Regions from separate parts of the Roseibium sp. MMSF_3247 genome, predicted to be linked through region 4. Evidence: predicted binding sites of a transcription regulator. Region 4 holds the regulator's gene; each other region holds the start of a gene.
The links. The regulator PhoB, encoded in region 4, activates phosphate uptake and scavenging genes when phosphate is short. The targets are predictions, from matches to a motif close to TGTCATNNANCTGTCAT.

Region 1 (7,557 bases), on a different contig from region 4:
TCCTGCTCGGACACCACTGTCGACGCGGGCCTGGGTTTCTGGAAGAACGAGGTGCTCCAATGTGCCAATCGCAGGCAAGAAGCCTTTCGGTGCATCTTCCGCATAAAGGCGGGCCTCAAAAGCCCAACCGTTGATCGAAAGATCTTCTTGCGACTTTGGCAGGGGCTCTCCGGAGGCAACACGCAGCTGCCACTCGACGAGGTCCTGTCCGGTGATCAGCTCTGTTACCGGGTGCTCAACTTGCAGACGGGTGTTCATCTCCATGAAATAGAAGCGGTCGGCGCGCAGACCTTCGGAGACGTCAACGATGAATTCGATGGTGCCGGCACCGGAATAGTTGATCGCCTTGGCCGCCTTAACGGCCGCCTCACCCATGGCCGTGCGCATCTCTTCCGGCATACCGGGGGCCGGAGCCTCCTCAATGACCTTTTGGTGGCGCCTTTGCAGCGAGCAGTCGCGCTCAAACAGATGCACGGCATTGCCATGATTGTCGCCGAAGACCTGGATTTCGATGTGCCGCGGCTTGGCGACATATTTCTCAATGAGGACCCGGCCATCACCAAAGCTTGCCTCGCCTTCGCGCTGGGCGGACTTGAGCGCGGAGATAAAGTCTTCCGCCCGTTCAACCTTGCGCATACCTTTGCCGCCGCCACCGGCGCGGGCCTTGATCAGGACCGGATAGCCGATCTTGCCGGCCTGGATTTGCAGAAAGCCCGGATCCTGGGTCTCCCGGTGGTAGCCCGGCACGACCGGAACGCCGGCCTTTTCCATCAGTGCCTTGGCGGCGTCCTTCAGGCCCATGGCGCGGATGGCATCCGCGCTCGGACCGATGAATATGATCCCGGCTGCGTCCAGGGCGTCCACGAAGTCCGGGTTTTCCGACAGGAAGCCGTATCCCGGGTGGACCGCCTCTGCGCCGCTTTGTTTGCAGACCTCGATGATCTTGGCGATCTGCAGATAGCTCTCGGAGACCGGAGCCGGACCGATGCGGTACGCTTCGTCGGCCATTGCAACATGTTTGGCGTTTGCATCGGCGTCGGAATAGACGGCTACGGTTTTAACGCCGAGTTCGCGGGCTGTTTCCATGACCCGGCAGGCGATTTCACCACGGTTGGCAATGAGGATTTTCTTAAACATTGTCAGATGCCTTCCGTCTTAAGGTCTTCAACCACTTTGAATCGTTCGCACACGAGCATCATTTCCGGATCAAAGCCGCCATTGCGCTCGAAATAGCTCTGGTGGTCTTTTTGCCAGCCTTCGAGTGTGTCGTTCTCACCTTCTGCAAGTGCAAAGTCCGCCAACACATCGCAAAAACGGGTTTGGGTCAGTTCGAGCGTTTCAACGACGAGGGCCGGAGACCCGTCCCAGTTGAGAACGATATCCGTGCGTCCGACTTCGGGCATCGCTTCGCCGCCGTCTGCAAAGTCGCGCAAAGCACCGCACGTCGCGGTCTTTTTACCTGCGCGGACCAAGCCGATCAGAAAACTGCTGAGTTCGGGTCCGTCGCCGAACTTGAAGGTTTCTGCCCCCGGATATTTCTTTTTGAGTTCTTCCAAGGTCATCACATCACATCCGGAACAGGCCAAATTTGGTGTCTTCGATCGGGGCGTTCAGGGACGCCGACAAAGAAAGACCCAGAATGTCGCGGGTTTTACGCGGATCGATGATGCCGTCATCCCAAAGCCGGGCTGAGGCATAGAGCGGGTGACCCTGTTCCTCGAACTGGTTGATGATCGGCTGTTTGAATTCGGCTTCGTCTTCCTTGGACCAGCTGCCGCCCTTGCGCTCGATACCGTCGCGGCGAACAGTTGCCAGAACGCCGGCGGCCTGTTCCCCGCCCATGACAGAGATGCGCGAGTTCGGCCAGGTCCACAGGAAACGCGGCGAATAGGCCCGGCCACACATGCCGTAGTTGCCGGCACCAAAAGACCCGCCGACCAGCATCGTGATTTTCGGTACCTTCGTCGTGGCAACGGCGGTTACCAGCTTGGCACCGTCCTTCGCGATCCCGCCACTTTCGTATTTCTGGCCGACCATAAAGCCAGTGATGTTCTGCAGGAACACCAGAGGGACCTTACGCTGGGAGCAGAGTTCGACGAAATGCGCGCCCTTGACCGCGCTTTCGGAGAAGAGAACGCCGTTGTTGGCGATGATGCCGACCGGCATGCCGTGAATATGGGCAAAGCCGCAGACCAGCGTGGTGCCATAACGGGCTTTGAACTCGTCGAACCTTGAGCCGTCAACCACGCGGGCAATGACTTCGCGAATGTCGTAGGGGGTCTTCAAATCCGCCGGGACGACGCCGAGAATTTCCTCCGGATCATAGAGCGGATCTTCGGGCGTCTGCAGCGCAAGCTGCGAGGCCTTGGTACGGTTCAGGCTGGCGATGGACCGGCGAGCAATGGCAAGCGCATGCGCGTCATCACGCGCAAGGTGATCGGCAACGCCGGACAGGCGGGTATGGACGTCACCGCCGCCAAGGTCCTCCGCGGAGACTTCTTCCCCGGTGGCCGCTTTCACCAGTGGCGGACCGGCAAGGAAAATGGTGCCCTGGTTCTTGACGATGATGGTTTCGTCCGACATGGCCGGAACATAGGCGCCGCCCGCCGTGCAGGAGCCCATCACGACCGCGATCTGGGCAATGCCTTTCGCCGACATGTTGGCCTGGTTGTAGAAGATCCGGCCAAAGTGGTCACGGTCCGGGAACACCTCGTCCTGGTTGGGCAGGTTGGCACCGCCGCTGTCGACCAGATAGACGCATGGCAGGTTGTTCTGCTCGGCGATTTCCTGGGCGCGCAGGTGCTTCTTCACGGACAGTGGATAGTAGGTGCCGCCTTTGACCGTTGCGTCATTGGCCAGGATCATGACGTCCTGTCCCTCGACCCGGCCAATACCCGCAATCATACCGGCCGACGGTGCTGCGCCATCATACATGTCGTGGGCGGCCAGCATGCCGACTTCCAGAAACGGCGAGCCCGGATCCAGCAAACGCGAGACACGTTCGCGCGGCAGGATCTTGCCGCGGGAGACATGGCGCTCACGGGCGGTTTCTCCGCCGCCGTCCAGTGCTGTTTGTGCAGCGGCCTTGATTTGCGCCATGGCGTCTTCATGCGCGGCCTTGTTGGCGGTGAACTCGGCGCTCTTGGGCGATAGGCTCGATTTGAGGATGCTCATGCCATCCGGTCTCCGGTGTCTGGATTGCCAGGATTATCGTTCGTTTCTGGGGCGATGCTTTTGCGCACCATGTTCAGGTAAAGCGTTTCGATCTCTTCTTTCGACAGATCGCCGCCGGGTCGGTACCAAGCCGGAATACCGGTCAACATGGCGATGATCGCGCGGGTCGTAACTTTGGCGTTGTCGATGTGATAGCGGCCGCTTGCTGCGCCTTCGCTCAAGATCTCTGTCAGAATGGTTTCATAGCGCCGGCGCTCGGCCTCGACGATCGCGAAGTTCTCGGCATCAAGGCTGCGCAATTCCATATAGGCGATGAAGACTTCATCTGCGCGTTCCAGGTGATACCGGATGTGAAATCGCACAAAGCGTTCGATCGGGTCGGTTTCATCCGGGAAATCTGCAGTGTCCCAAGCCGCCAGCAAGTCGGCCATGTGGCTCAGCATCAAGTCTTTCAATATGTGCTGCTTGGTGGGGAAGTGATTGTAGAGCGCACCCGGCTGAACGCCGACCTGGGTTGCGATGTCCCGCATGGATACGGCTGCGTATCCTGACGCCGCAAAGAGCCGCAGGGCCGCTTTTCGAACCTTTTCTGCAGTTTCCAGGCCGCGTTGCCGCGGCTGCGGGCGTGCTGATAGCGCCATGACGTCTCCTCCACTTGCGTCATATTAATGAACGTTCATTCATTTAGCAAGTGGATTCCGAGGTATGGACTTTGAGGGAGCGCATTGCGACGGTTCATCGACTGACGCTAGTGTCAAACTCCTGTCATGGATTTCGGGCTCTCAGTGCAGGTGAGACGCGTTTATATTATGCATAAGGAACAGTCGGATGAGTGAGGACGCCAAGACCTGGGTGGAAAACGAGTGGGCCGACAGCATGGATGAAGAACTCGAGATGGAAATCGATGATTTCCTGATCGCCAAGGATCTTCAGTACATTGCTGATAAGAAGCACAAATCCCCCCTCGACCGGAAAACCTATTTCCACGAGCTGTTGATGCTCCAGGCAGAGCTGGTGAAGCTGCAAGACTGGGTTCAGCATACCGGCGAAAAGATCGTCGTCATATTCGAAGGCCGGGATGCTGCTGGCAAAGGCGGTGTGATCAAGCGGATCATGCAGCGCCTTAACCCGCGGGTTGCCCGTGTTGTTGCCTTGCCGGCGCCGTCAGACCGCGAAAAGAGCCAGTGGTATTTTCAGCGTTATGTGCCGCATCTGCCGGCGGCTGGTGAGATGGTGCTGTTCGATCGCTCCTGGTACAACCGGTCAGGCGTTGAACGCGTGATGGGGTTCGCGTCAGAAGATCAGGTCGAGGAATTTTTCAACGACGTTCCGGAATTTGAGCGCATGCTGGTCCGATCCGGCATCCGGCTGATCAAATACTGGTTCTCCATCACCGATGAAGAGCAGCAGCTGCGCTTTCTGATGCGCATTCATGATCCGTTGAAGCAGTGGAAGCTGTCGCCGATGGATCTGGAATCCCGCGTGCGTTGGGAAGACTATACCAAGGCCAAGGAAGAGACGTTCGAGCGGACCAACATTCCCGAAGCGCCGTGGTTCATCGTGGAAGGGAACGACAAGAAGCAGGCCCGCCTCAACTGCATCAGCCATCTCTTGTCGATGTTACCGTACGAAGACGTACCGCATGATCCGATTACCCTGCCGGAACGCCGGTTTAATCCGGACTACGAGCGTAAAGTGCTGCCGGAACACCTTTACGTGCCTGATAAATACTGATTGTTTTGGTAGAAGAAATTGGCAATCCCGGCCATTGGCCGGGATTTTTGTTTGAGTTGCAGGAGATAAACATGAGCGGCACGAAGCAAATCCGGTGGGGCGTTCTGTCAACGGCAAAAATTGGCCGGGAGAAGGTCATTCCTGGGATAAAATCGTCCCAGACCGGATATGTTGCTGCTATTGCTTCCCGCGGCCTCGAGCGTGCCCAAGATGCGGCCGATCAGCTAGGAATTCCCAAAGCCTATGGGACCTACGAGGACCTTCTGGCCGATCCGGATATCGATGCGATCTACAATCCGCTGCCGAACCATTTGCATGTGCCTTTGACCCTGCAGGCGGCAGCTGCCGGAAAACATGTCCTGTGCGAGAAGCCGATTGCGCTCAACGCGGACGAGGCACGTCAGCTTCTGCGTGCGCAGGAAGATCGACTAATTGCGGAAGCCTTTATGGTACGCGCCCATCCGCAATGGATCAGAGCCTGTGATCTGGTCCGGTCTGGAGAATTGGGCGAGTTGAAAGCGATCCAGGGGTTCTTCAGCTATTTCAACGCGGACCCGGCGAACATCCGAAACAATGCCGAAATCGGCGGTGGCGCGCTGCTCGATATCGGGTGCTACACGATGCTGGCCGGCCGGTATTTCTTTGACGCTGAGCCGCAACGTGTTGTTGCGCTGATCGACCGGGATCCGGAATTCGGAACTGACCGGACAACGAGTGCCATGCTGGACTTCGGGCAGGGCCGTCATTTGAGTTTCACCGTGTCCACCCAATTGACGCCGCACCAGCGTTTCCAGCTTGTTGGAACGAAGAAGCGGCTCGAACTTCTTATTCCCGTCAACGCGCCGCAAGGGGGGGCAACCGAATTGAGGCTCGATGACGGGTCAAAGCTCGGAGATGGGTCCGCGGTGACCGAGAACATCGCGCCTTGCGATCAGTATGCCGAAATGGCAGATGTCTTCGGCCGTGCCATTCTTGGTGAAGTACCCCTTTCTTTTGGGGTGGAGGACGCAATCCAGAACATGGCAGTTCTGGATGCGTTGTTTCAATCCGCAAAGGACGGTGGTTGGGTGTCTCTCAGCCAGAGCACCTAAGCCAAAGGCTCGAAGTGATATCCGCCGCTGCCGGTTGCTGTCAGTGTGCCGAAGTCCGGGGCCTCAAGATGGGTTGCCGCGAAAGGGATCTGCTCGGCGGCGAGTTCGGCAAATAGAGTATTCCGGGTTGCTGCCGCTGTCTCAGGCGCGCTGTCCAACGCATAGTGGACGTCAGGATTAGCAAACTGCAGAACGCCGGACACCAGGGCATCCCCCAGCAGCATCACCTGTTTGCCGCCACTTGAGATCCTGACGACCTGATGGCCGGGCGTGTGTCCGGGGGCACTCGTGACATGAATTCCATTTTCCAGGTCCGCATCCCCGTCATGAAGTTTGATTTGGGAGGCGATTGGGCGTGCCAAGGACTGGATCAGTTGGACGATGGGTCTTTTGTCCTCCGGTACGGCCTCCACCAGGTTTTCGTCGGTCCAGAACGCCCACTCGCTGTTTTGAAGGTGGACAGTTGCATTAGGAAACAAGCTTTGACCGTCCGCAACCAGGCCGCCGATGTGGTCGGCATGCATGTGAGTCAGAATGATGTCTGTGATGTCGTTGGCCGCGCTTATTAGGGAAGACCCCGATGCCGTGATGAATCCGGTCTCGGGAAAACGCGCTTTTAGCCAAGTTCCGGACCCGGCATCCACGAGGACTTTTTTGGGTCCAGTTTCGATCAGCCAGCATGTTGCGCCAAATCGGGTGGTCGGACTGACCGCCTGGATCTCTTCATCGCTTGCATTGGAGAAATAGGCGGCAGGAATATCGAGGTGGCCATCTGTAAGTGGCGTGATGGCGATGTCGCCGACGTTCAGAGGGCTTGTGGTGCTAGCATTAGACATGAGGGCTCCATGAATTTCCATTGTCCTCGAACATAGAATAGGCGCCGATGGGTGCGATTGGCGCAAATGACAAATCTTGTGCTAGATACGCCAGATGGTGGCACGCTCCTACAGTTTGGCGATTTTGGCTTATCCGGGATGTCTTCAATCGGCCGTCCTGGGGCTTCAGGATGTGCTTGGGTATGCCGCAAGTATTTCGGAGCATTCGGTTGCCGTTGAAACGATCTCGACCTTTGTGCCGGGAGGCCGTTCGTTCGACGCACTGATCCTGCCGCCCTCTGCGGCGGAAGTGCGTGCAGCCGATGTGCCGGAATTGCCAGGATACACGGCTTACCAGCACGGGAAGGGTGCGGTTGTCTGTTCAGCCTGCACCGGGGTTACCTTTGTCGCAGAAGCCGGAATTGCTGCCGGACGGCCGGTAACCACGCATTGGGGGCTGGAGCAGAGACTGTCCAAGCGCTACCCCGACATGTCCTTCAATACCGATCAATTGTTGATCGAATACAGCGACCTCATCACGGCCGGTGGTTTGATGGCCTGGGTTGATCTTGGTCTGGTGGTCATCGAACGGTTTCTCGGGTACATCGTTGCCGCACGCACGGCTGGCTATTTCATCGTCGACATGCGCCGCCGGGACCAGCGCCGGTTCAGGCGTTTCTCACCGCATCTACGGCATGGCGATGCGGCTATCTTAAAATCACAACACCTGATCGACGCGCGAT
Region 2 (7,557 bases), on a different contig from region 4:
AGGGCAACAGGCTGACAGGCGGCACCTGGACCGGCACACCGCAATCTGCCGGTAAAAAGCTCCGCCTGACCAAATCCAAGCTGACCATTGATGGAAACGCGCGCAATGTGACCGTCGAAGATGTTCGCGTGGGCCGTGTCGGGATCATGGAAGACGGCAAACCCTTGGCGTTTTTCACCGATGCTGGCGGCGATTATGGCGTTCTTCAGTGGTTCAAGCCGGGCGTAACGCCGGAAGTCATGCGCGACACCACAAAAGAAGTTATGGATTTCAAGGCAGAAGAAATCTTCCGCTGGCCACAAGGCACTTGCGATCGGCAGATCGCAAGCCGTCTTAAAGCCATGAAATAAGAACTCTTCTTAATCATAAGGGCCGGAAATACGGGCCGTAGCAGAAAGATTGCGATTTTTTCAGGAAAGTCATCTTGTGCTAGGGTCCGTATTCTCCCATATGTTGAGGGAGCTGTGCTGCAGGACTCCCTGCGCGCACAAGTTTTGAACGAAGGGGAATCTTAAGACCATGTCGACCTTTGACCGCCAATCTCAAGGCGCTTACTCGGTTGCCGGCGCTCGTGCCGAGGCCGGCATCGATCAGGGCCTGCGCGCCTACATGCTGGGCGTATACAACTACATGACGTTCGGCCTCGCGCTGACCGGTTTCTTTGCCATCGGTACCTACATGATGTCCGTCGTAACCAACGACGCTGGCTCGATCGTGGGTTTGACACCGCTCGGCAACGCCATCTTTGCCTCACCGCTCAAATGGGTGGTCATGCTGGCGCCGCTCGGCATGGTGCTTTGGCTCTCGTTCCGGATCCAGTCCATGAGCGCGTCAACCGCTCGGACGATGTTCCTCGTCTACTCCGCCCTGATGGGTGTATCCCTGTCCTCGATCTTCATGGTCTATACCGGCGGATCGATCGCGCGCGTGTTCTTCATCACCGCAGCGTCCTTCGGTGCGCTGAGCATCTTCGGCTACACCACGAAGAAGGACCTGTCCGCTTGGGGTTCGTTCCTGTTCATGGGCCTGATCGGTATCGTGATCGCCTCCCTGGTGAACATCTTCCTCGGATCTTCCGCGCTTCAGTTCGCTATTTCCGTGATTGGTGTTCTGGTGTTCGCTGGTTTGACTGCATACGACACACAGCAGATCAAGGAAATGTACTACGAGGGCGACTCCGGTGAAGTTGCCACCAAGAAGTCCGTGATGGGCGCTCTGCGTCTCTACCTCGACTTCATCAACATGTTCCTGATGCTGCTGCAGCTGTTCGGCAACCGCGAATAATCCGCAAGCCATCATAAATGTAGAAAGCCCGGCCATTGCGCCGGGCTTTTTGTTGTCTTTCGACAAAAGATGTCGCATCCAAATCTCAGAAGGTCAGGACGTGAAAAACGGCTCAGCGGCGACCTCGATTCAGTGAAGACAGCTCCGGGTTTCCATCAGTGTGCCCCTGTGTCAGGCGTCGACGACCCGAAGATGCTTTTTCTTTTCCAGAACTCTCAGAACCTGCGCAAGATCGTGGCCACGTTTCAGAATCATGCCGCCAGTCGCGACGACCGAATATGCGCCCTGCCGCCGGGCAAGTTTAGGATCCTTTTCGATGCGATAAAGAGGCATTTCAGAGGCGCGGCGGAAAATTGAGAAAACAGCTCTGTCATTCAGAATGTCAATTGCATAGTCCCGCCACTCACCATCGGCGACCATGCGGCCATAGAGCCTGAGGATGACATCGAGTTCCCGGCGGTTGAAGGACACCACTGGTAAGGAGGGAGGAGCTTTATGCCCAGGTCCGTTGAGGCTCAAGCTCCGGCTGTGCTGAGATGCGCTATCATCGGCTTCGCTCATTCCGCCTCCCTTTTGAACCGCCTTGCACCTTGCGCTGCCGTCAGCATTTGCTTGGTGCATGTCATCCAGATGTCATGATGGTCGTGGTTCGCCGCGAATTGCAAGTGCAGGCCGGTAGAAAGCTGAGAAACTGTTGCTTTCATTCATCAATCGTGACCGAAAAACATCAAAAACTGACGCATGGGCAACTTTTCAAGAAAGAATACCAAAATTTTCATGTTTTCGCCGCATTCCAGCCCTTGGCCAGCCAAAAAGCACACCCATATTAGCATCATACCTTGATGGGAACGGTCTACGGGCACCGCGGTATGCAATAGCCCCCCAGCCCCCCGTGGTGAATGTAGAGCGACCAGATTTTTTGAGTCAAACATCAGGGCAACTGAAGGGCCGGCAACACGCCGGCCCTTTTCATTACCGGGCACCTTTGGCGGCCAGTCTCAAGAATTCCGGCAGTTTTCCCGAACCGAAAACGTTTCAAGCTTCCCCTGCCGACGCCTTGTAGTATTCTTTTCCCAAGATGACTCTTGACCTGATTGATCTTCGTGCGGCGAGACCGGCAGACTGCGAAGCGCTCGCCAGCATCCATAGCGAAGCCTGGCTCGGCGCTTATCGCGGCGTGTTACATGGCCTTGACCTCCAGCGAATGGTCTCAAGGCGGGGCGAAAACTGGTGGCGCGGAGCTCTGGCGCGCGGCGTCAACATCAAGATCCTATCCGTTGCTGATGTTCCGGCCGGATATGCCACCTTTGGCCCGTGCCGGCTAACGAATACCAGCATGGATGGCGAGATATACGAGCTTTATCTCAAACCGGAGTATCAGGGCCTGGGTTTCGGCCGCAGGCTTTTTGAAGACATCCGGGCGTCATTCCTCGAGCAACATGGCTCAGGGCTTGCCGTCCAGGTGCTGAGCGACAACACGCCCGCCCGGGAGTTCTATCGTGCGGTGGGAGGCCAAATCGCCGGGAAATCATGGCACCGGATCGGCGGGAGACGACTCGAATTGCTCATTTACATCTGGCCGAGGCAAACGCTCTGACAGCTTCACCCTTATGCCTTCCAAGACAAGGATCTGGCGCGCCCACGCCACTTCCGGGTCATTAATCAATTAGGTGCAATGCAAAACTAAAGACTTGAACTTCTGTCTTCGGATTGCGATAGACGGCGCAACGATCCAACAGGAGTTCACAGATGCGTATTGACGCCGTGCCGATTGGCAAAAACCCGCCGGAAGATATCAACGTAATTGTTGAGGTCCCCGTTGGCGGTGAACCGATCAAGTATGAGATGGATAAAGAAGCAGGCGCGATGTATGTCGACCGCTTCCTCTACACGCCCATGCGCTATCCGGGAAACTACGGCTTCGTCCCGCACACACTTTGCGGCGATGGCGATCCGATCGACGTGGTTGTCGTCAACCAGCGCCCTGTTGTACCTGGCGCCATCATGACCTGCCGTCCGATTGGCGTTCTCCTGATGGAAGACGAGTCCGGCCAGGATGAGAAGATCATTGCAGTTCCGAGCCACAAGATCACCAAGCGCTACGATAATGTTTCGGACATTACCGACCTGCCGCAAATCACGATCGATCAGGTCAAGCACTTTTTCGAGCACTACAAGGATCTGGAACCTGGCAAATGGGTAAAAGTGACGGGTGTTGAAGGCGCAGAAGCTGCAAAACGCATGATTGTGGAATCAATCGAGCGCGCCAAGACGGAAGCGGCCGAATAAACGCAGCTTGACTATCCTTGAGGCTGCCGCCGCTGCATCATCTGTCGGCAGCGGCCTCGAGACGCTCCATGTCCTGATCGCTCAAACCGAAATGGTGACCGATCTCATGGATAAGCACATGGGCGACCACATCTCCGAGCGTTTCGTCCATTGCGGCCCAATAATCCAGAATGGGCCGGCGGAAGAGCCAGATACGATTTGGCATTTGCCCGGTATGGGACAGCTCTTCGCCCTCGTCCAAGCCGACGCCTTCGAACAATCCAAGCAGATCGTGCGGATCTTCGATCGACAGTGCATCGAGAACATCATCAGGTGCGTATTCGGCAAGTGTGATCTGCAAATTGCCGCAGCGAAGCAACAGATCGTCCGGCATGGTGGCGAGTGTTTCGCTGGCCATTGCCTCAAAGTCTTTCAGGTCCGGCGCTTTGAGGTCGGTCCAGTGGCTTCGGCTGATTGGATGAATTGACGCCATATTTTGTTCCAGGCTCCAGTGAGCGCTGTTTTTCCTTTTTCGCGAGCCTCCCAACTCAGTTGGAAGATTACCTAGAGGTAGGTAACGGCAAGGTAAATCACCAGACCAATTGCAAACACCAACCCAAGCGACCGGCCGATGCGCGTGCCCCAGACTTCGATGTGGTCATCGGCATCCTTATCGGCCGCGCTCATATGGTCCCGCGCACGATCGGCCATGCGAACAAAGGTCGAGCCAACAACCGTTTCGCTTTCCGCTTGCGCGCGGTCAATCGCTCTCAGCGCCTCGTCGCGCCTCTCCTGATCGGCCTTGTGTTTTGACGTGCTCATGCCGGTGACTTTGCCATGGGAACCCGGAATTTCAAAATTCCGGCAGCAAGAAGCCCAAGTCCGGCCAACCCGGCAGATGCAACAGCATTCCAACCGGCAAAAGACAGGCCCAGCATCCGCCAGCTGGCTTCCGTGCAGCTGACAACCCGGGTCGATTGCAAGGCTTGCAGCATGTTGGAAGCGGATGCCGGAGCAGCGGCGCCCCCGCCGCAATCATTCGGGCCATCCCAGAACTGCCATTCCGCTCCGGCCTGATAAATCCCGAGGCCAGCTCCATAGGCGAACACTGCCGCGACTGCCAGCAACAGGACCGCGGCAATCCCTTTGCGACCTGTCACCAAGGCAGCCAATGCAACAAGGGCCATCGGCAACCCGATATAATAAGGAATTCGCTGCTCCAAACACAGCTTGCAGGGGACGTAACCGCCAATCAGCTGATATCCCCAAGCCGTTCCAATCACCACAAGGCCACCGGCCAATAGCAGGAGTGTCAACGACTGCGCCAGTTTTTCAGCGGACATCGGATCCTCTTTGCTTAGATAAACTTCAGCGCGGCGAAACCGCCGACCAGAAGCACGACGAACACGGTGAACATAAGACCGAGGCGTTTCTCGATAAAGTCCTTGATCGGCGGGCCGAAGAAATACAGCAGTCCGGCGACGATGAAGAACCGGATCCCCCGGGAAACAATGCTTGCAAGAACAAAGATCGGCAGGCTTAGGCCTGCAGCCCCGGAGGCAACTGTAATCACCTTGTAGGGAAACGGGGTCACACCGGCGATAAACACGAACCACCAGCCCCACTCGGCGAAGATATGGCGGAATTCCTCGACGTAGTGGAGTTTGCCGTAGAACGCGAGTACCGGCTGTGCAACCTGTTCAAACAGGAACATGCCGATGAAATAGCCAAACACACCACCGGCAACAGAGGTCAGCGTGCACAGCAGCGCATACCACCAGGCCTTCTCGCGCCGGGCAATGACCATCGGGATCAACAAGATGTCCGGCGGGATCGGAAAGAACGAGCTTTCAACAAACGAAACCGACCCCAGCGCGGTAGGTGCGCGAGGTCCGGCAGCAAGGGACAGGGTCCAGTCATAAAGGCGTCTGATCATGACGCCTCCATACCTGCTGCAATGCAAAAAGTCACCTAACGAAATTCAGGCTGGGAACGGTTTGAAACCAAGGGTAAACAAACCAGCACTGACGTGGCGCGAGCTGCGCTATGGATTTCAACGAATGCCAACCGCAGCACCCGTCTGGTGATTACAGCTCTATGAACATTTTCGCAGCATTGACCTCTTGGCCCTGAAGCTGAACCAACTCCGGGTTCACCTCAAGGAACGCCGCGCTGTCAAAGGTGATTTCCCGATTTTCAGCCCGGCCAAATTCGATGTAGTGCCGGGCGCCAGCTTCCGCATCTGCCCCGAAGACCTCGATCAAATCCTCATGCGAGGCGATGTAATCAAGGGCTGAGAAATCAATCGTCCGGCCTTCGGTCAAACCGAACTCGACAAAGTGGTCAAAGAGTGCCTCTTCGTCCGTACCAAATGCCTCTTCGACATCCTCATAACTTGCGGCATATTCGAGGATTGAAATCTGCGTTTGCGCGATAACATCGAGGTCAGCGTCGGCATAAGAAATGGTTTCGACATTGGTCAGCCGGTCCGTACCGTGATTGCTGAACACAATGGTCTCACCATTGTCAAAGACGTAGGTGTCTGCTGAAGAACTACTATGGTTAAGGACGAACACGTCGCTTCCAGCACCGGCATCAACAAGGTTGTCCCACTGGTTGCCGATGATGACATCATCTCCCGCACCACCAATCGCGTTTTCAATGACTGCGCCATAGGCGATCGAGATGTTGTTTGTGAGGCCGGCAGCGCTCGAAAAGCCGCCTTCGTTCAGATTGATGACCGTATCGACGAAATAGCCAGAGAAATCAATCGTATCTGTTCCGTCTGCGTCCCAGATCGAAAAGACTGGCGCAGTGTTCTGACTGAAATCGTAAATCGGTGACTCTGTGTTGGAATTGAATCCGTAAACCGTGTCATCAGTCCGCGTCGACATGTTCACGCCGTACTTTGCCTGGATAGCCAAGATATCGTGAAGCATCGGGGTCTGGGCAAAAGCATTTCCGAAATCAGCGCCCGTATGGCTCTCATCCCAATATGACATGATCGAATACTGAGCGCTGTCTTCGGCATAAGCGGCGTTGTTTTGATAGCTCAGCTTGCCGCCGCTGGCGTTGTAGTCACCCGGATGCGGCTGGCCGATGGCATGGCCAATCTCGTGAACCAGGACTTTGTAGCCATAATTCCCGATTTCCGGAGCCGTATTATAAGCGTAGTCACTGTTCACCCAGACATCACCGGCCCAAGAGGAAAATCCCGGAAGGTAGGCATGGGCCGCCGAATAGTCCGCCAACGTATCGGAGTTGGCAAACCGGATCGGCGCGAAATACGAATTGCTTTCCTGAAAGGTTATGTCGGCAACATCAGACCATGCCTCCAGAGCTAGCCGCGCCATGTCCATCTGCTGGCTGTTGAAACTATTGAACCCGTCGTACTCGTCCAGGCCCTTCGCATAACTTGGAAGTACCTTGGCGAAAGAATAAGTCACGACAGACAAGTTGCCCCAGCTGTAGTCGCCGCGGTTCAACTGCCCAATTATGTAGTTGAGAGAAGTGGTGCCACCGGGACCCGATGCTGCAGCGGCGGCAAATGTACCGTCTTGAGCATGCTCAATCCCGTCACAAAGAGCACTGTGACAAAGTCCGCACATAGGTTTTCATTCGGTGAAATGAATACACCGCCCCTGTTTATTTAAGTGTTTGACGCATTAGCTTGTTATTTGCTTGTGAGGGCAGTATGCGCGGCAGGTGGTAAAAATTATTGAATCGAAATTCTAGTATTTTTTGTTTGTTGGAACGTCATTAATATTTTTTGAACATGCAATTAACTTGAAATTAATACTAAAATTTCGTTATTTACATTTACAATTGCTTAGGCATAAGCGTAGCCTGGCCACAGAACTTCAGCGGCGGCCAGCACCGGCATGCTTGGATGTTTACTGGCAGACGAGATGGTTGGGGTCGACAGGGCCCAGTTGCTACATCAAACGAAAAGCCAAAGCTTCATTCATCAACGGGACAATCGCATCACAGGGGCCAAGGATTTCA
Region 3 (7,557 bases), on a different contig from region 4:
ACAGCCGCTCCACTTTGGAGCGGTCAAGCCCGTCAGGCTCCGAAGCACCGCTCTCCCAGCGTGAGATTTTGGATTGCGACACCCCGAGCTCATCGGCCAATGCCTGCTGTTTGACACGATTGAGCACCCGCCAGCGGCGAAGGGACGGGCCGAGGTTTCGCGGATTTGGGATGATGTCCAAGCTCATATTGGGGTGACTGTAGCAGAAAACAGAAAGGGTGTCGGCTTTCACCAACACCCCCCTGTTCAGGTCAAGGTTATCGGACCCGGAAGCCTGCCGAAGCGGGATCGATAGTCCGTCTTGATCTCAACTCGACATCAGATCTCCGAAGACATCTGGTGCCTGCCGACCCCTCATCCCCGAAGAGATTTGAAGCCTGCACCGATATTGCAGATAACCCGCTGCTCACCGGAGAGCCGGGGCGCTGGCTGCGGAGCGCTCCGCATCAAGCGCAAACTGGGTGCCTCACAGCCGGTCCGCGAGAGCCGCAAGCGGCCCCTTGGGACTGTGCCCAGACAGCGATGACAAAAACCGTATGCTTTGGTTGGCGGTCCGAAACAGGTCTCTGCCGTGCTGTTGATTGAAGTTCACCACAGGAACTTGCTGCTGTCGAATCGCCCCTGTTAACCATTGTGACTTGTGGGGAAAGTCATCTCTTTCGTCTGAACGTCGCAGAAATGCCGGCCTTGTAGTAAGTTGAGTTCCCTTACGGAAATCAAATGCAAGTTAAGAAATGATTTTCCGGCAAAATAATAGGTCAGCGATACTTCTCTATGAATCCATCGATGGGCAAGTTGCGAAAATCGGGCAAGCGATCCTTCAGCTGATCGTGGCTCCAGTCCCACCAGGCGATTTCCATCAGAGCTTCTTCCTGGGTTTCCGTAAACCGGCGTTTGATTGGTTTCGCCGGAACACCGCCGACAATCGTATAGGGCGGAACGTCTTTCGACACGACCGCGCCTGCGGCAACGATAGCGCCGGTCCCGATTGTGACCCCGGCCAGAACCGTCACATTATGACCGATCCAGACATCGTGCCCGATTGTGACCCAATCGTCGTTGCGCCATTGAAAGAACTCCTGGTCATCATCACCCAGCCCATAGGCGGCCGCCCGGTAGGTGAAGTGATGTTGTGACGCGCGCCAGGTGGCGTGATTGCCAGGATTGAGCCGCACCCGCCGGGCAATCGAACAAAACTTGCCGATGGTTGACCAGACCACATCCCCCTCCTGAACGATATAGGAGTAATCGTCCATCTGGCTTTCCCGCATTTCGGTCAGCGCGCCGACTTCCGTCCACCTTCCGAGCTCACAGTTTTGAACGACCGCGTCTGGGTGAATATTGGGGGCTTCGGTCAGGCCGGGTTTTTGGTGCGGTGCGGACATTGCTTGTTCCATTGGTTTGTGACAGGCGCAGATGGATAGCTTTGGTCACATCATGACGCGTGACGCTTTGATGACGTATCCATGAACTCTTTCTCTTTTCCTCAGTTTCAGCCGGTTCGAAGCACCCTGACCAATATTTCAGCGCGGAAACACGCTTCTCGGGCTTTGTTCTTCTCTTGCAACCATGATTTGCCGAGCCATGCAGAACCCTCTGAGGAAGCAGGAAAATAAAGCCTTGTCCGGGCGCTGTGTGTGTCCCGGTAGGCTCTTGTCATTGAAATGTCATCGTTTCTTCAAGGGACTGATAAATAGCTGTCATCGCGTTGTTACGCTCGAATGGCTCTTGTCGCGCAGCAAATACGAACAAACACGGACAGGGCTGCCGCGTGATTCAATTTCAGGACGTCACCAAGACCTTTGGGTCCCGGACTGCGGTGAACAAGGTATCTTTCAACATCGACAAACCGCAGATGGTTGGCATTATCGGCCGCTCCGGTGCAGGCAAATCGACCTTGCTGCGCATGATCAACCGGCTGACGCCGGCGACCTCCGGTCAGATCCTCTTCAATGACCGCGATATTCTGAGCCTTAAGGGCGGCATGATGCGCCGTTGGCAGCGCGACTGCGCCATGGTGTTCCAGCAGTTCAATCTTGTGCCGCGCTTGGATGTGGTGACCAACGTGATGCTCGGCCGTCTGAATGGCCACGGCACGCTCAAGAGCCTCTTTAATATCTTCGACCAAGACGACGTGAAAACCGCACTTGCCGCGCTGGACCGGCTAGGCATTGCTCAGGAGGCACCCAAACGGGCCGAAGAGCTTTCCGGCGGTCAGCAGCAGCGCGTGGCGATTGCACGAGCGCTCATGCAGGATCCGCATATGATCCTGGCCGACGAGCCGATCGCCTCGCTTGATCCGATGAATGCAAAGATCGTCATGGACGCGCTGCGGGAAATCCACGAACGCGACAACAAGATCGTCATCTGCAATCTGCATACGCTCGACACCGCACGCACCTACTGTGACCGCGTGATCGGCATGCGCGATGGCTTCATCGTTTTTGATGGTGCGCCAGACGCCCTGACCACAGACGTGGCGCGCGAGATTTATGGCGCCGATGAAAGCTTCAATGAAGCGGCAACATCAACCGCCATCGATGCCGGTAAATCCGGCTCTCAAGAATCCGCCGGTGTGATGACCCCGGCGGCAGCAGCGGGCTGACCGTCTGCTCCCAAATCATCGTCATCAATTGTGAACCCTCGGGGGAGTGTCCCAAATGAAACTGGTTTCCAAAGTTGCTGCGCTGGCTGCAGTCAGCATGATCGCTCTGAACGCAACCGCTGCCGTTGCTGAAGAAATCTCCGAATTCCGCATCGGCATCCTCGGCGGCGAAAACGCTTCCGACCGTCTGCGTGCTTACACCTGCCTTGAAGAAAAGACCGCTGACCTGCTCGGCGTTCCGGTCAAGCTTTTCGCACCGGCTGACTACAACGGCGTGATCGAAGGCCTGCTCGGCGGCAACCTCGACATGGCTTGGCTTGGCGCGTCCGGCTACGCAAAAGTCTACCTGACCGATCCGGAAGCTGTTGACCCGGTTCTGGTTAAGGTCAACGTTGATGGCGGCTACGGCTACTACTCCATCGGTTTTGCCCGCAACGATGCTGAAATCAACTCGCTCGCCGACATGAAGGGCAAGGTTTTCGGCTTTGGTGACCCGAACTCCACGTCCGGTTACCTGATCCCGTCCATCGCCATCCCGCAGGAAGGCTACTCGATGGAGCCGGGCGACTATTTCGGCGACGTTAAGTTCACCGGCGGTCACGAGCAGACCATCGTTGCTGTTTCCAACGGCGACATCGACGCTGGTGTAACCTGGGCCGATGGTCTTGGTGAGTGGGAAGACGGCTACAACTCCGGCGCTCTGCGTAAGGCGTCCGATGCTGGCCTGGTCGACATGACCGAACTGCGTGAAATCTGGCGTTCGCCGGTGATCCCGGAAGGCCCGATCGTTCTCTCCAAGAAGCTTCCGGAAGACGTCAAAATCAAAATGACCGCTCTGATGGCGTCCCTAAACTCTCTGGACCCTGAGTGCGCATACGGCGTTGCTGCCGGTGAGACCAAAGGTTTCATGCCGATCACTCACGAAGCTTACGTCAACATCGTTGAAGCTCGTAAGGCAAAGAGCAAGAACTAAGCGTTCTTGAATAGCGCGCGGGCCGGTTTCCGGCCCGCGTTTTTTATGCGTGACGTTTAAAGGACATTGAAGATGGCCGTCGCTGCAATGGAAGAGGAAATCCTCTCCTTACGCAAACGCCGTCAGCTCTATTCGCTGATCGGACTTTTGTTGGTCGTTGCCGTTATGGTTTCGGGATACTCGAAATCCAACGACATGAACTCCGGCGGTTTTCTGCAGGGCCTGAGCAAGTTTTTCGATTATCCAGGCGAGATCGTGCTTGAAGCCTGGGAAGCCGGACCGGCGTTTTTTGGTCTGATCATCCAATATCTCCCAGCCATGCTGGAAACCTTGAACATCGCGGCCGTTGCGACGCTTTTGGGGGCTGCCATGGCCGTCGTCCTCGCCATGGCCTCCACGCGCAACGTCGACAGCTGGGGCCCGTTGATCCCGGTCGTCCGCCGTATGATGGATATTATGCGCGCCTTTCCGGAACTGATCATCGCGTTGTTCCTCATCTTTGTTCTCGGCTCCAGCCCGGTTCCAGCCATGATCGCCGTCGCGTTTCATACGGCCGGTGCGCTGGGCAAACTGTTCTCCGAAGTCAACGAGAACATCGACCGCAAGCCGATTGAAGGCTTGTCTGCCTGCGGTGCCAACTGGCTGCAACGCATCCGGTACGCAGTGATGCCGCAAGTGGCGCCGAACTACCTGAGCTACTTTCTGCTGCGTCTTGAGATCAACGTGCGGGCTTCCGCGATTCTTGGCTTCGTCGGGGCCGGCGGGATCGGTCAGGAGCTTCGGCGCACCATCGGATGGGGGCAGGGCGCCGGCGATGAAACCGCCGCGATCTTCGTTCTCCTCTTCGTCACCATCATGATTATCGATCAGGCTTCGTCTTATCTGCGCGGCAAACTGGTCGGCGCCGGCAGAGCGCACTAAGAGGGATCAGCGAACATGTCCACCGATACCCTCGAAAAGGTTGTCACACCGCAAGATGTCTGGTCGAAAGTGCGTCGCCGCGCGTGGCTGACGATCCTCGTCCCGCTCGGAATTCTTGCCTATCTGACCTACACATGGTTCGCCTTTGGCGTGCCGGATCTCCTTGCAAAGGCCCAGCCGGAGCGAGCCGTTATTCTGGCAACAGATTCAGTTGCCTATAAAGTTCATGTCACCAAGTTGCTTCGCCGCGACATTCTCGAGGTCGCAATCGAAGGTGAGCGCCGCGCAACCTACGACGAAGCGGATCTGCCGGACTGGGTCGAAGTCGACGGCAAGGATGCGTTTGTCGACCTTGGTGAAGGGTATCTTGTCGAGATCATCGGCAACCGGATGTCGTTCACAGTTCCGGGCTACGGAACCATCATCGGTCAGGCAACCAGCGATGGTGTCGATATCGAACTACCGGAAGGGGATGTTCCGGAGTGGCTTCTGACCAATCCGAAGAAACTTGACGCCCGTCCGACCCTTGACCGCCGGGTGCAGGTCACCCGGACAAAGATCGAGGTGCACAACTACTTCGGTGGTTGGGAAAACTTCTGGTTCCCGTTCGACTCGGAGTTTTACGGCAAGTCGTTCAGCCAGCTTTATGCGCTTGCCTTGAGCGCTGATCGCCTAAACCCGGACTACTCAAATCTCTGGTACATGGTTCAGGACTTCCTGGAGAACCCGGACTGGCAGCACGGTGAGATTTTCGTAGCGCTGTTTGAAACGATCATGATGGCGGTGCTTGGGACAATCACTGCTGCCTTGTTCGGCCTCCCGCTCGCGTTTCTCGCGGCCCGGAACTTCACGCCCTCGATGTTCCTGAGGTTCGGGGTCCGGCGCCTCTTCGACTTCCTGCGTGGCATCGACATGCTGATCTGGTCACTGATCTTCATCCGTGCCTTCGGTCTTGGACCGTTGACCGGTGCGCTGGCGATTGCCTTTACGGATACGGGAACGCTCGGTAAGCTCTTCTCCGAAGCTTTGGAAAACATTGACAACAAACAGGTCGAAGGCGTGCGTGCCACCGGCGCAAATCAGATCCAGCGGTACCGGTTCGGCGTTATTCCGCAGATCCTGCCGGTGTTTGTTTCCCAAGTGCTCTACTTCCTGGAATCGAACACCCGTTCGGCGACGGTTATCGGCGCGCTTGGGGCTGGCGGTATCGGCTTGATGCTGGTGGAAACCATGAAAACCTCCCGCGACTGGGAGAACACCAGCTACATCATCATTCTGACCATTGTTGTCGTGATCTTGATGGATCAGACCTCCAGCTGGCTGCGCCGTAAGCTGATCGAAGGTAAATAATGCATCGCAGCAGTCCCGGCCTTGAGCCGGGACCTACAGGGTAGAAAACAAGTCCCGGCTCCAAGCCGGGATTTTTGGTTTAACGGCCTCGAAAGGGCGCCTGTTCGTCTGAATTCCTTTGATAACGACCAAGTTCATCTTCCTGCCGCATTTCGGTCGCGGTCCCGTGGCAGCGTTTCCGCAAGGTGATTCAAAAGCTAGCGGGACTGGGTATGCGGCGAAGATCTTCAGGTGTTTTCTCTTCGGTCATGATGTTGGCGGTTTTGGGGGCGGCCACCCTTTCAACGCCTGCCTTGGCCATTGAAAGCTGCGTTGCATCGCTGAAACAGCAAGCGATTTCGGCAGGCGTCCGACCGGAAGTTGCCCAGAAGATGCTATCAGGCGCGAAATACGACGAGAAAGTCATCCGCTTTTCAACGGCTCAGCCGGAGTTCAAGACCGAAATCTGGGACTACATGGCGTTTCTCGTCGACCCGCAGCGGATTCAGGATGGAAAGGCCAACCTGAAAAAGCATGCGCGGACACTGGATGCTGTCGAAAAACGTTACGGCGTCGACAAGCACATCGTTTTGGCGGTCTGGGGAATTGAGAGCGATTACGGCAATTTCCGCGGGGATTTTTATACGCCGCACGCCCTTGCCAATCTGGTGTGTGCCGGCAAACGCCGACAGAAGTATTTTCGCGGCGAGCTCATGAAAACGCTTCAGATTGCCTCGCGCGGCGATGTTCGGATGGACGACTTCCAAGGTTCATGGGCCGGCGCCTTCGGACAAACCCAGTTCATGCCGACAACGTTTGCCAGTCTTGCGGTCGATTTTGACGGAGACGGGCGCAAGGACCTTGTGAACTCTGTTCCGGATGCGTTGGCATCCACGGCGAACTTCCTGAAAAATGCTGGATGGCGCAACAGCCGTTTGTGGGGTTTTGAGGTGAAGGTGCCTAAGGGCTATTCCGGCCCGTCGGGCCGCAAGAACTATGCCTCCATGAGCACCTGGACCAAACGCGGTCTTAGAAATCTCGACGGCAGCACCTTTAAAAGCAAGGCCGACACGGCGTTGATCCGGCCGGCAGGCGCGAACGGCCCGGCATTCCTCGTGACGCGCAATTTCAAGGCGCTCAGATCTTACAACGCGTCGACGTCTTATGGTCTCGCAATCGCAGTGCTGTCTGAGCTTGTTTCCGGTGGCGATCCGATCATGACGCCGTGGCCGACGGACAATCCCGGTCTTTCCAGAGCGCAGCGTTTGGAGCTGCAAAAGCTTTTGAACAGGAACGGCTTCAATGTTGGTGAGCCCGACGGCAAGGTTGGCCCGATGACCCGCAAGGGCATCCGGGCTGCTGAAGCAGAATACGGCATGCCCGTCACCGGCCGCCCCTCCTGGAATGTCTATTACGCACTCGGTGGGCGGTAGAAAGAACAGTCTTGGAAGCTTTATGAGCCGGTTTTTGCGGGAAGCGGTTCCATGAACGCCTGATTTCGGCCAGAGCGTTTGGCGGCATACATCGCCTCGTCCGCTGCCTGAAGAAGGCTGCGTTCCAGATTTGGCCGGATTCTTGTGACAGAAATCCCGATACTCGCACCGACCGCCCCTTGATCGCCAGGCAAATCTATCGGCTGATTGATACACTCAAGAATGTCATGGGCAAGCTTTGAAAGCTCGTCTTGATCCGTTCTTACCGTTGAGGCCACCAGAAACTCGTCGCCGCC
Region 4 (7,557 bases):
TCGGCTTCGTCAAACACGACAGAATTGGGACCGTCCATGACCTCGTTGGTGACTTCCTCGCCGCGGTGTGCCGGAAGGCAATGCATAAACAGTGCATCACCATTTGCCTCCGCCATCAGACGTTCATTTACCTGATAGGCACTCAGCAGGTTGTGACGGCTTTCGGCGTCGTCGTCGCCCATCGACACCCAGCAATCGGTGACGACACAGTCGGTCCCTTTGACAGCCTCATATGGGTCGTCGGTGACCAGAATGGAACCACCCTTGGCACGGGCGGTCTCAATCAAGTCCTGAGGCGGGGCCAGTTCGGCCGGTGTCGCGATGCGCAGTTCGAAATCCAGACGCGGTGCGGCGTGAACCCAGGACGCCAGAACATTATTGCTATCGCCGGTCCAGGCAATGCTGCGCCCGGAGATGCCACCACGATGCTCTTCGAAGGTCATGATGTCTGCCATGATCTGGCACGGATGCGAGATCTTTGTCAGGCCATTGATCACCGGAATGGTCGCGTTTTCAGCCAGTTCATTGAGAGCTTCGTGGTCCAGGATCCGGATCATGACGCCGTCGACGAACCGGGACAGCACCTTCGCCGTGTCGGCGATAGTCTCGCCTCGGCCCAGCTGCATCTCCGCACCGGTCAGCATCAAAGTCTCACCACCGAGTTCACGCATTCCAACATCAAAGGAAATGCGGGTCCGTGTCGATGGCTGCTCGAAAATCATGGCCAGAACTTTGCCGGCGAGCGGCCCCTCACCCCGGCGAACGCCGTTGCGGTTTGCCTTGATCTTCTTTCCGGTTTCCAGAATAGCGCGCAGATCATCGCCCTCGAATTGGGTCAGATCCAGGAAGTTTTTGTACGCTCCGTTGGCGGTCATTCGGCCGCTCCTTCCAACAACTTTTTCTCAACGGCGAATGCAGCCTTCTCCAGCCGATCAACCGCATCGGAAATCTCTTCTTCCGAGATGGTCAGCGGCGGCAGGATCCGGACAACGTTGTCACCGGCCGGGACCGCAAGAATGCCCGCTTCGCGCGCGGCGGCGACATAGTCTCCCACCGGCGCGGTGCACTTGATGCCCAGCATCAGACCATTGCCCCGGACAGCCTCGAACACCTTCGGGTGGCTATCGACCAGCCCGGAAAGCTTTTGCTTGAAGGAGAGGCCCTTCTTTTGAACCTCTTCCAAAAAACCATCTGCAAGAATGACGTCCAAAACCGCATTGCCAACAGCCATGGCCAGCGGATTGCCACCGAAGGTCGTGCCGTGGGTTCCGGGTGCCAGCGCGGACGCAACTTCTTCGGTCGCAAGACAAGCGCCCATCGGGAACCCACTGCCTATGCCCTTGGCGACGGCCATCAGATCCGGATCAACGCCAGTCCACTGATGCGCGAACATTTTTCCGGTCCGGCCGACACCCGTCTGGATTTCGTCAAAGATCAGCAGGGCTCCGGTTTCATCACAAAGCTTACGCAGAGCGCGCAGGAATTCGTAGTCGACTTCCCGAATGCCGCCCTCGCCTTGGATGGGTTCGATCGCGATCGCTGCGGTTTGCGGACCGACCATGGCTTTCAAGGCCTCCAAGTCCCCGCTGGGCACCTGATCGAAGCCCGGGGCCTTCGGTCCGAAACCTTCCAGATATTTCGCCTGGCCACCTGCTGCAATCGTGCCGAGTGTCCGGCCATGGAAAGCGCCTTCAAAGGTCACGATTTGATACCGGTCCGGCTCATTGCGGTCATAGTGATAACGCCGGGCACACTTGATAGCCGCTTCCATTGCTTCGGCGCCGGAATTCACGAACAAAACCTTGTCTGCAAATGTTGCATCGGTGAGGCGCTGCGCAAGCCGCGCGCCATCCGGCATCTGGTGCAGATTGGAAATATGCCAGAGCTTGGCCGCCTGATCTTGAAGGGCCTGGACCAGATGCGGATGAGCATGTCCGAGCGAATTTACCGCGATCCCGGACCCGCAATCGAGAAATCGTCGGCCGTCACTCGTAACAAGCCAGACACCTTCCCCGTGATCGAATGACAGGTTCGATCTTGCGTAGTTTCCAAAAAGCGCGGACGCGGACATACCTCTTTAGTCTCCTTTGGCCGCCGGAAGCGCCACTGGTATCGGACCGTCGGAACTCCGGGGCATCACCTTTAATAAAGGCCAAAAACGCAATGTGCCGCCAAAGCGGCGGCACGTTGCAAGATCCTTATACACTGCCGAGGTCCCCGCCTGTCAATGGAAATGGCCATTGCCCGGGTTCGGGCTGTTTTATGTAAAAGTCTCAATGACCTCGCATCTGTTGGGGAAAAGTCCGTTCATCCCCAACTCACTGCAGCCTGACGGTTGCTTCACAAATTAACGTTATTGTAACCTTTGACTAATCAGACACGACATCTCGTGCGGCGTATCAAATAGAGGCACAAGATATGCCATAATGGACTTGCGTTTGCGTGTCCAATAACGGGATTTTGGCCAGTCACTGGCCTTGGCAAGGGGTGCGGCAATGAGTTGGACGAACGAACGGGTTGAGCTTTTGAAGAAGCTCTGGGGTGATGGTTTGAGCGCAAGCCAGATTGCGGGTGAGCTTGGCGGTGTCACACGGAACGCGGTGATTGGCAAGGTACACCGGCTTGGTCTTTCCGGCCGCGCAAAGTCTTCTTCCTCAAGCGCGAAACCGCGCCGTCCGCGCACAACGGCCAACCCGTCGTCTCAATCGGCACCGAAACGTCCGCAAACACAGCCGCAGACCCAAGGCTCCGCAGCGTTGAAGATGGAACCGACACCGGCCCCGGTCGCAGAGGTTCAACCCGTTGCAGAACCGATCGCTGACGTTGTTCCAATGTCCAAGCGGGCGACCATCCTGACGCTAACTGAGCGCACCTGTAAGTGGCCGATCGGCGATCCGGCGACAGAAGACTTCTACTTCTGCGGTCAGGTTTCCGAAGCCGGGGTGCCCTACTGCCCCTACCACTGCAAGATTGCTTACCAGCCGGTCGCTGACCGCCGCCGGAGCGCCAACAACAAGACCAGTGTTGCCCAGGCCTCCTGATCTCGAAATACCCAAGAAAAAGCCCGCCGATTTGGCGGGCTTTTTTGTTTGTCTTGAAAGTCTCGATCAGGCTGCCGTGAACTGGTCGTTGAAGGCATAACCAGCCCCGCGCACCGTGCGGATCGGGTCTTTCGCCTTGCCCTTGTTCAGCGCTTTGCGCAGCCGGCCTACGTGAACATCGACCGTGCGTTCATCCACATACACATCGTGCCCCCAAACACCATCCAAGAGCTGTTCGCGTGAAAAGACCCGGCCTGGTGCGGTCATCAGGAATTCCAGAAGGCGAAACTCTGTTGGCCCCAAATGGATTTCCTTGGTGCTGCGCCGGACGCGGTGTGTTTCCCGGTCAAGTTCGATATCGCCAGAGCGCAGCATCGTGGACACCACCTCCGGGCTTGCCCGCCGCAAGATCGCGCGGACACGCGCCATCAGTTCGGGCACTGAGAACGGTTTGACCACGTAGTCGTCCGCTCCGGTCGACAGGCCTCTGATGCGCTCAGCTTCCTCGCCGCGCGCCGTCAGCATGATGACCGGCAAGCGCTCGGTGTCTTCGCGTGCCCGCAGGCGCCGGCACAGTTCGATTCCGGAGAGTCCGGGCAACATCCAGTCCAGCAACAAAAGGTCCGGCTGGGTTTCCCGGAGGCGGATTTCCGCCTCGTCGCCGCGGACACAGGTCTCGACGGCGTATCCTTCAGCTTCCAGATTATACCGCAACAGAAGGCTCAACGGTTCTTCGTCTTCGACGATGAGGACCTTCGGCATGAATTCTCGCTCCAATTCCCTCAGCCGGCACTAAAGCGCCGGCTTACAGTTCCTGCTTCACAGCCCGCTCAGGCTGGCTCTGGCAACTCACATAGCGCCGGTTTCATCAACCTTGGTGCGGTCTTCCGGAAGCCGCTCGCCCGTCACCATGAAGAAGACGTTTTCGGCAATGTTGGTGGCATGATCGCCGATCCGCTCGATGTTCTTCGCACAGAAGAGAAGATGGACGCAGGAGGTGATCACCCGTGGATCTTCCATCATGTACGTCAGAAGTTCGCGGAACAGAGAGGTGTAGATCGCATCGACTTCGGCATCAGCTTCCTGCACGTGGCGCGCAGCCTCTGCATTGCGTCCGGTGTAGGCATCCAGAACCTTTTTCAGCTGCCCGAGGGCCAGCTCGGTCATGTGCTCGACGCCGATTGCCAGCTTCTTGCTCTGAATGTCGTTGTCGATTGCGATTGCCCGCTTGGCGACGTTCTTTGCAAGATCGCCAACACGCTCCAGATCGTTCGCGATCCGGCTGGCGGCTGTGATTTCACGCAGATCCTGCCCCATTGGCTGACGGCGCACGATCATTGCAATCAGGCCTTCCTCAACGTCCTGGTGCAGCGCATCAAGACGGCGATCCTGATCAATCACGCGGCGCGCCAAATCGGTGTCGCCGGACACGAGGGCGGAAACGGCTTCTGCAAATGCTTTTTCTGCAAGACCGCCCATTTCAGCGATCCGGCCGGCCATGACGTTCAATTCGTCATCATAAGCCGTGACTGTATGTTCAGACATCCTGTGTCCCTTCGAAAAAATGTGCGATCCGGTCAACCGAAGCGGCCGGTAATGTAATCCTGCGTACGCTTGTCCACCGGGTTGGTGAAGATATCCTGTGTCGGACCTTCTTCAACCAGAATTCCCAAGTGGAAGAATGCAGTGCGCTGAGACACGCGGGCGGCCTGCTGCATGGAGTGCGTTACGATCACGATCGTGTAATTCTCGCGCAGCTCGTCGATCAGCTCCTCAACCTTGGCGGTCGCGATTGGATCGAGAGCGGAACACGGCTCATCCATCAGGATCACTTCCGGGCTGACGGCAATCGCGCGGGCAATGCACAGACGCTGCTGTTGACCACCGGACATGCCAGTTCCAGGTTCGTCGAGACGATCCTTGGCTTCTTCCCAAAGACCCGCCTTTTGCAGGCTGGAGGCCACGATGTCATCAAGCTCAGCCCGGTTCCGGGCCAGACCGTGAATGCGCGGGCCGTAGGCTACGTTATCGTAAATCGATTTCGGGAACGGGTTCGGCTTCTGGAACACCATTCCGACCTTGGCGCGCAACTGCACCGGATCGACTTTCGGATCGTAGATGTCTTCGCCGTCAATCTGGATGGAGCCTTCGACCCGGCAGATATCGATCGTGTCGTTCATGCGATTGATGGTCCGCAAGAATGTCGACTTTCCGCACCCGGACGGACCAATGAAGGCCGTGACCGAACGCGGCTGGATTTCAATATCCACATCCTTGATCGCGTGCGTGTCGCCGTAATAGACCTGCACTTTGTTGGCTGAAATCTTGCTGTCGGTCATATCTGTCGCCTGTTCAATTTTCGGCATGTCATTCATGGGTACGCCTCCTTACCAGCGACGCTCGAACCTGCGGCGCAGGATAATCGCGAGGATGTTCATAGACAGAAGAAAGATCAGGAGGACGATGATACCGCCCCAGGCTTTCTCGTAGAACGCGAAGTCGGAACGGGCCGCCCAGGTGTAGATCTGTGCCGGCATCGCCGAGTTCGGGTCCATAAATCCGGAGACGAAACCGTCCGGATATCCGCGGGCCACAAAGCCGACCATCCCGATGAGAAGCAGCGGTGCTGTTTCCCCAAGAGCCTGAGCCAGACCAATGATCGTTCCGGTCAAGATGCCCGGCATCGCCAGCGGCAATACATGGTGGAACACGGCCTGCATCTTTGAGGCACCGACACCCAGGGCTGCGTCGCGGATGCTTGGCGGCACGGCTTTCAGCGAGGCGCGTGTTGAGATGATGATCGTGGGCAGCGTCATCAGTGTCAGAACAAGACCGCCAACGATCGGCGCCGATTGCGGCAAGTGCATGAACTGGATGAACACCGCAAGACCCAGAATACCGAACACGATTGACGGAACCGCCGCAAGGTTTGAAATGTTCACCTCGATCAAGTCAGTGAACTTGTTCTGCGGTGCGAACTCTTCAAGATAGATGGATGCAGCCACTCCAATCGGCAGGGACAGGAACAACACCACCAGCATCATGAAGAACGATCCGACCACAGAGGCTCCGATACCGGCACCGCCCGGATTGTCCACGCCGGAGTCTGCCCCGGTGATGAACGGCCAGTTGAAGACCGTCTGGATAATCCCGCTCTCGACCAGCACATCGACCAGATCCAGATCGGATTTTTGGAGGAACCGGCTGTCTGTGATGTTGTCCCGGGTCAGGCGGCCATTCATGTAACCATCAACACGGGAGGATGCCGCCAGTTCGAAGGCAACCGGCTGACCAAGCTGGTCCGGGTTCGCCCGGTAGAACTCGCGAATGGTGCTTCCCGGCTTGCCGACAATCCGCTCAATAGCAGCAATATCGAACGGAACCTGGATGTCCTTTTGCTCAAACTGCGCGCTCATTGCTTCAGTGAACACAGCCTCGTAGGCCCGCGTCTTGAAGAGCTGGCTTTCAGCATCGTCGAACTGTTCCTGGGTGACAGTAAATTCAACAGTCAGAACGGTCCGCGTAAAGGCCGGAATGCCTTCGCTAATGATTGAGTAGGCCAGGACGACCAAGAAAAACAGACCGGCTCCGATAGCGGCAATGCCGTAAGCCTGAAAGCGTTTTTCCGATGCATTGCGTTTCTTCGTCAGCTCGTCCGTCGCATACAGTGAGCGAGGCTGTGCAGACGTTTTTTCAGGCGCTTTTGCACCTTCTGGAGAAAGAGTTGCGTCGGTCATCAGTCATACTGCTCCCGGTATTTGCGCACGATGTAGAGCGCGACAATGTTCAAACCGAGCGTCACCACAAAGAGCGTCATGCCCAGCGCAAAGGCGACCAGCGCCACCGGGGATGCAAAGTCTGCATCGCCCGTCAGCTGGCTGACGATCTTCGCTGTCACTGTTGTCATTGCGTCGAAGGGGTTCAAGCTGAGACGCGCTGCGGCACCCGCACCAAGAACCACAATCATCGTTTCACCGATGGCTCGGGAGGCTGCCAGCAGGATTGCGCCAACAATACCCGGAAGGGCTGCCGGCAGAATGACCTGCTTGACGGTTTCGGACTTGGTCGCACCCAGGCCGTAAGAGCCGTCACGCATGGCTTGCGGAACCGCGTTGATGATATCGTCAGAGAGCGAACTCACGAATGGGATCAGCATGATGCCCATCACGAGGCCGGCGGTCATCACCGCCGTACCGGACTGCATAATCCCGGCCCCGTCCGGCCCAAAGACCGAGACAAGAAGCGGGCCGACTGTCAGCAGCGCAAAGAGACCGTAAACGATCGTCGGAATGCCGGCGAGGATCTCAAGAAGCGGCTTGGCGACGGCGCGCACCTTCGGTCCGGCGTACTCTGAGAGGTACACCGCAGCAAACAGGCCGATCGGCACAGCCACGGCCAAAGCGACGAACGAGATGTAGAATGTGCCCCACAAGAGCGGGATGATCCCGAGTTGTGAATTGCCGCCGCGGCCGGAGAAGGTTGGTGACCACGTCAGGCCGAAGAAGAAGTCGAATGC

Region 1: a site for PhoB is predicted at 3,927-3,943, ahead of ppk2 (polyphosphate kinase 2). Genes of this name have one in related genera too.
Region 2: a site for PhoB is predicted at 1,905-1,921, ahead of RBB44_RS20785 (DUF2794 domain-containing protein). Genes of this name have one in related genera too.
Region 3: a site for PhoB is predicted at 1,655-1,671, ahead of phnC (phosphonate ABC transporter ATP-binding protein). Genes of this name have one in related genera too.

The regions. Positions count from the first base shown of each region.
Region 1 covers NZ_JASHII010000007.1:212,398-219,954, forward strand. Annotated here, with positions in the region: gene RBB44_RS21520 (acetyl/propionyl/methylcrotonyl-CoA carboxylase subunit alpha) at 1-1,137, opposite strand, end outside; gene RBB44_RS21525 (ASCH domain-containing protein) at 1,140-1,562, opposite strand; gene RBB44_RS21530 (carboxyl transferase domain-containing protein) at 1,567-3,174, opposite strand; gene RBB44_RS21535 (TetR/AcrR family transcriptional regulator) at 3,171-3,815, opposite strand; gene ppk2 (polyphosphate kinase 2) at 4,003-4,908, shown strand; gene RBB44_RS21545 (Gfo/Idh/MocA family protein) at 4,980-5,999, shown strand; gene RBB44_RS21550 (MBL fold metallo-hydrolase) at 5,996-6,835, opposite strand; gene RBB44_RS21555 (GlxA family transcriptional regulator) at 6,930-7,557, shown strand, end outside.
Region 2 covers NZ_JASHII010000007.1:64,811-72,367, reverse strand. Annotated here, with positions in the region: gene RBB44_RS20795 (hypothetical protein) at 1-350, shown strand, start outside; gene RBB44_RS20790 (Bax inhibitor-1/YccA family protein) at 520-1,284, shown strand; gene RBB44_RS20785 (DUF2794 domain-containing protein) at 1,456-1,845, opposite strand; gene RBB44_RS20780 (GNAT family N-acetyltransferase) at 2,363-2,881, shown strand; gene ppa (inorganic diphosphatase) at 3,034-3,573, shown strand; gene RBB44_RS20770 (metallopeptidase family protein) at 3,611-4,045, opposite strand; gene RBB44_RS20765 (hypothetical protein) at 4,117-4,374, opposite strand; gene RBB44_RS20760 (disulfide bond formation protein B) at 4,371-4,895, opposite strand; gene RBB44_RS20755 (YqaA family protein) at 4,910-5,488, opposite strand; gene RBB44_RS20750 (M10 family metallopeptidase C-terminal domain-containing protein) at 5,640-7,160, opposite strand.
Region 3 covers NZ_JASHII010000002.1:366,333-373,889, forward strand. Annotated here, with positions in the region: gene RBB44_RS07160 (helix-turn-helix domain-containing protein) at 1-232, opposite strand, end outside; gene RBB44_RS07165 (DapH/DapD/GlmU-related protein) at 759-1,385, opposite strand; gene phnC (phosphonate ABC transporter ATP-binding protein) at 1,772-2,605, shown strand; gene phnD (phosphonate ABC transporter substrate-binding protein) at 2,661-3,578, shown strand; gene phnE (phosphonate ABC transporter, permease protein PhnE) at 3,651-4,499, shown strand; gene phnE (phosphonate ABC transporter, permease protein PhnE) at 4,515-5,849, shown strand; gene RBB44_RS07190 (lytic murein transglycosylase) at 6,062-7,261, shown strand; gene RBB44_RS07195 (tetratricopeptide repeat-containing diguanylate cyclase) at 7,282-7,557, opposite strand, start outside.
Region 4 covers NZ_JASHII010000001.1:990,850-998,406, reverse strand. Annotated here, with positions in the region: gene argF (ornithine carbamoyltransferase) at 1-875, opposite strand, end outside; gene RBB44_RS04510 (aspartate aminotransferase family protein) at 872-2,071, opposite strand; gene RBB44_RS04505 (GcrA family cell cycle regulator) at 2,496-3,041, shown strand; gene phoB (phosphate regulon transcriptional regulator PhoB) at 3,108-3,803, opposite strand; gene phoU (phosphate signaling complex protein PhoU) at 3,891-4,586, opposite strand; gene pstB (phosphate ABC transporter ATP-binding protein PstB) at 4,619-5,407, opposite strand; gene pstA (phosphate ABC transporter permease PstA) at 5,429-6,778, opposite strand; gene pstC (phosphate ABC transporter permease subunit PstC) at 6,778-7,557, opposite strand, start outside.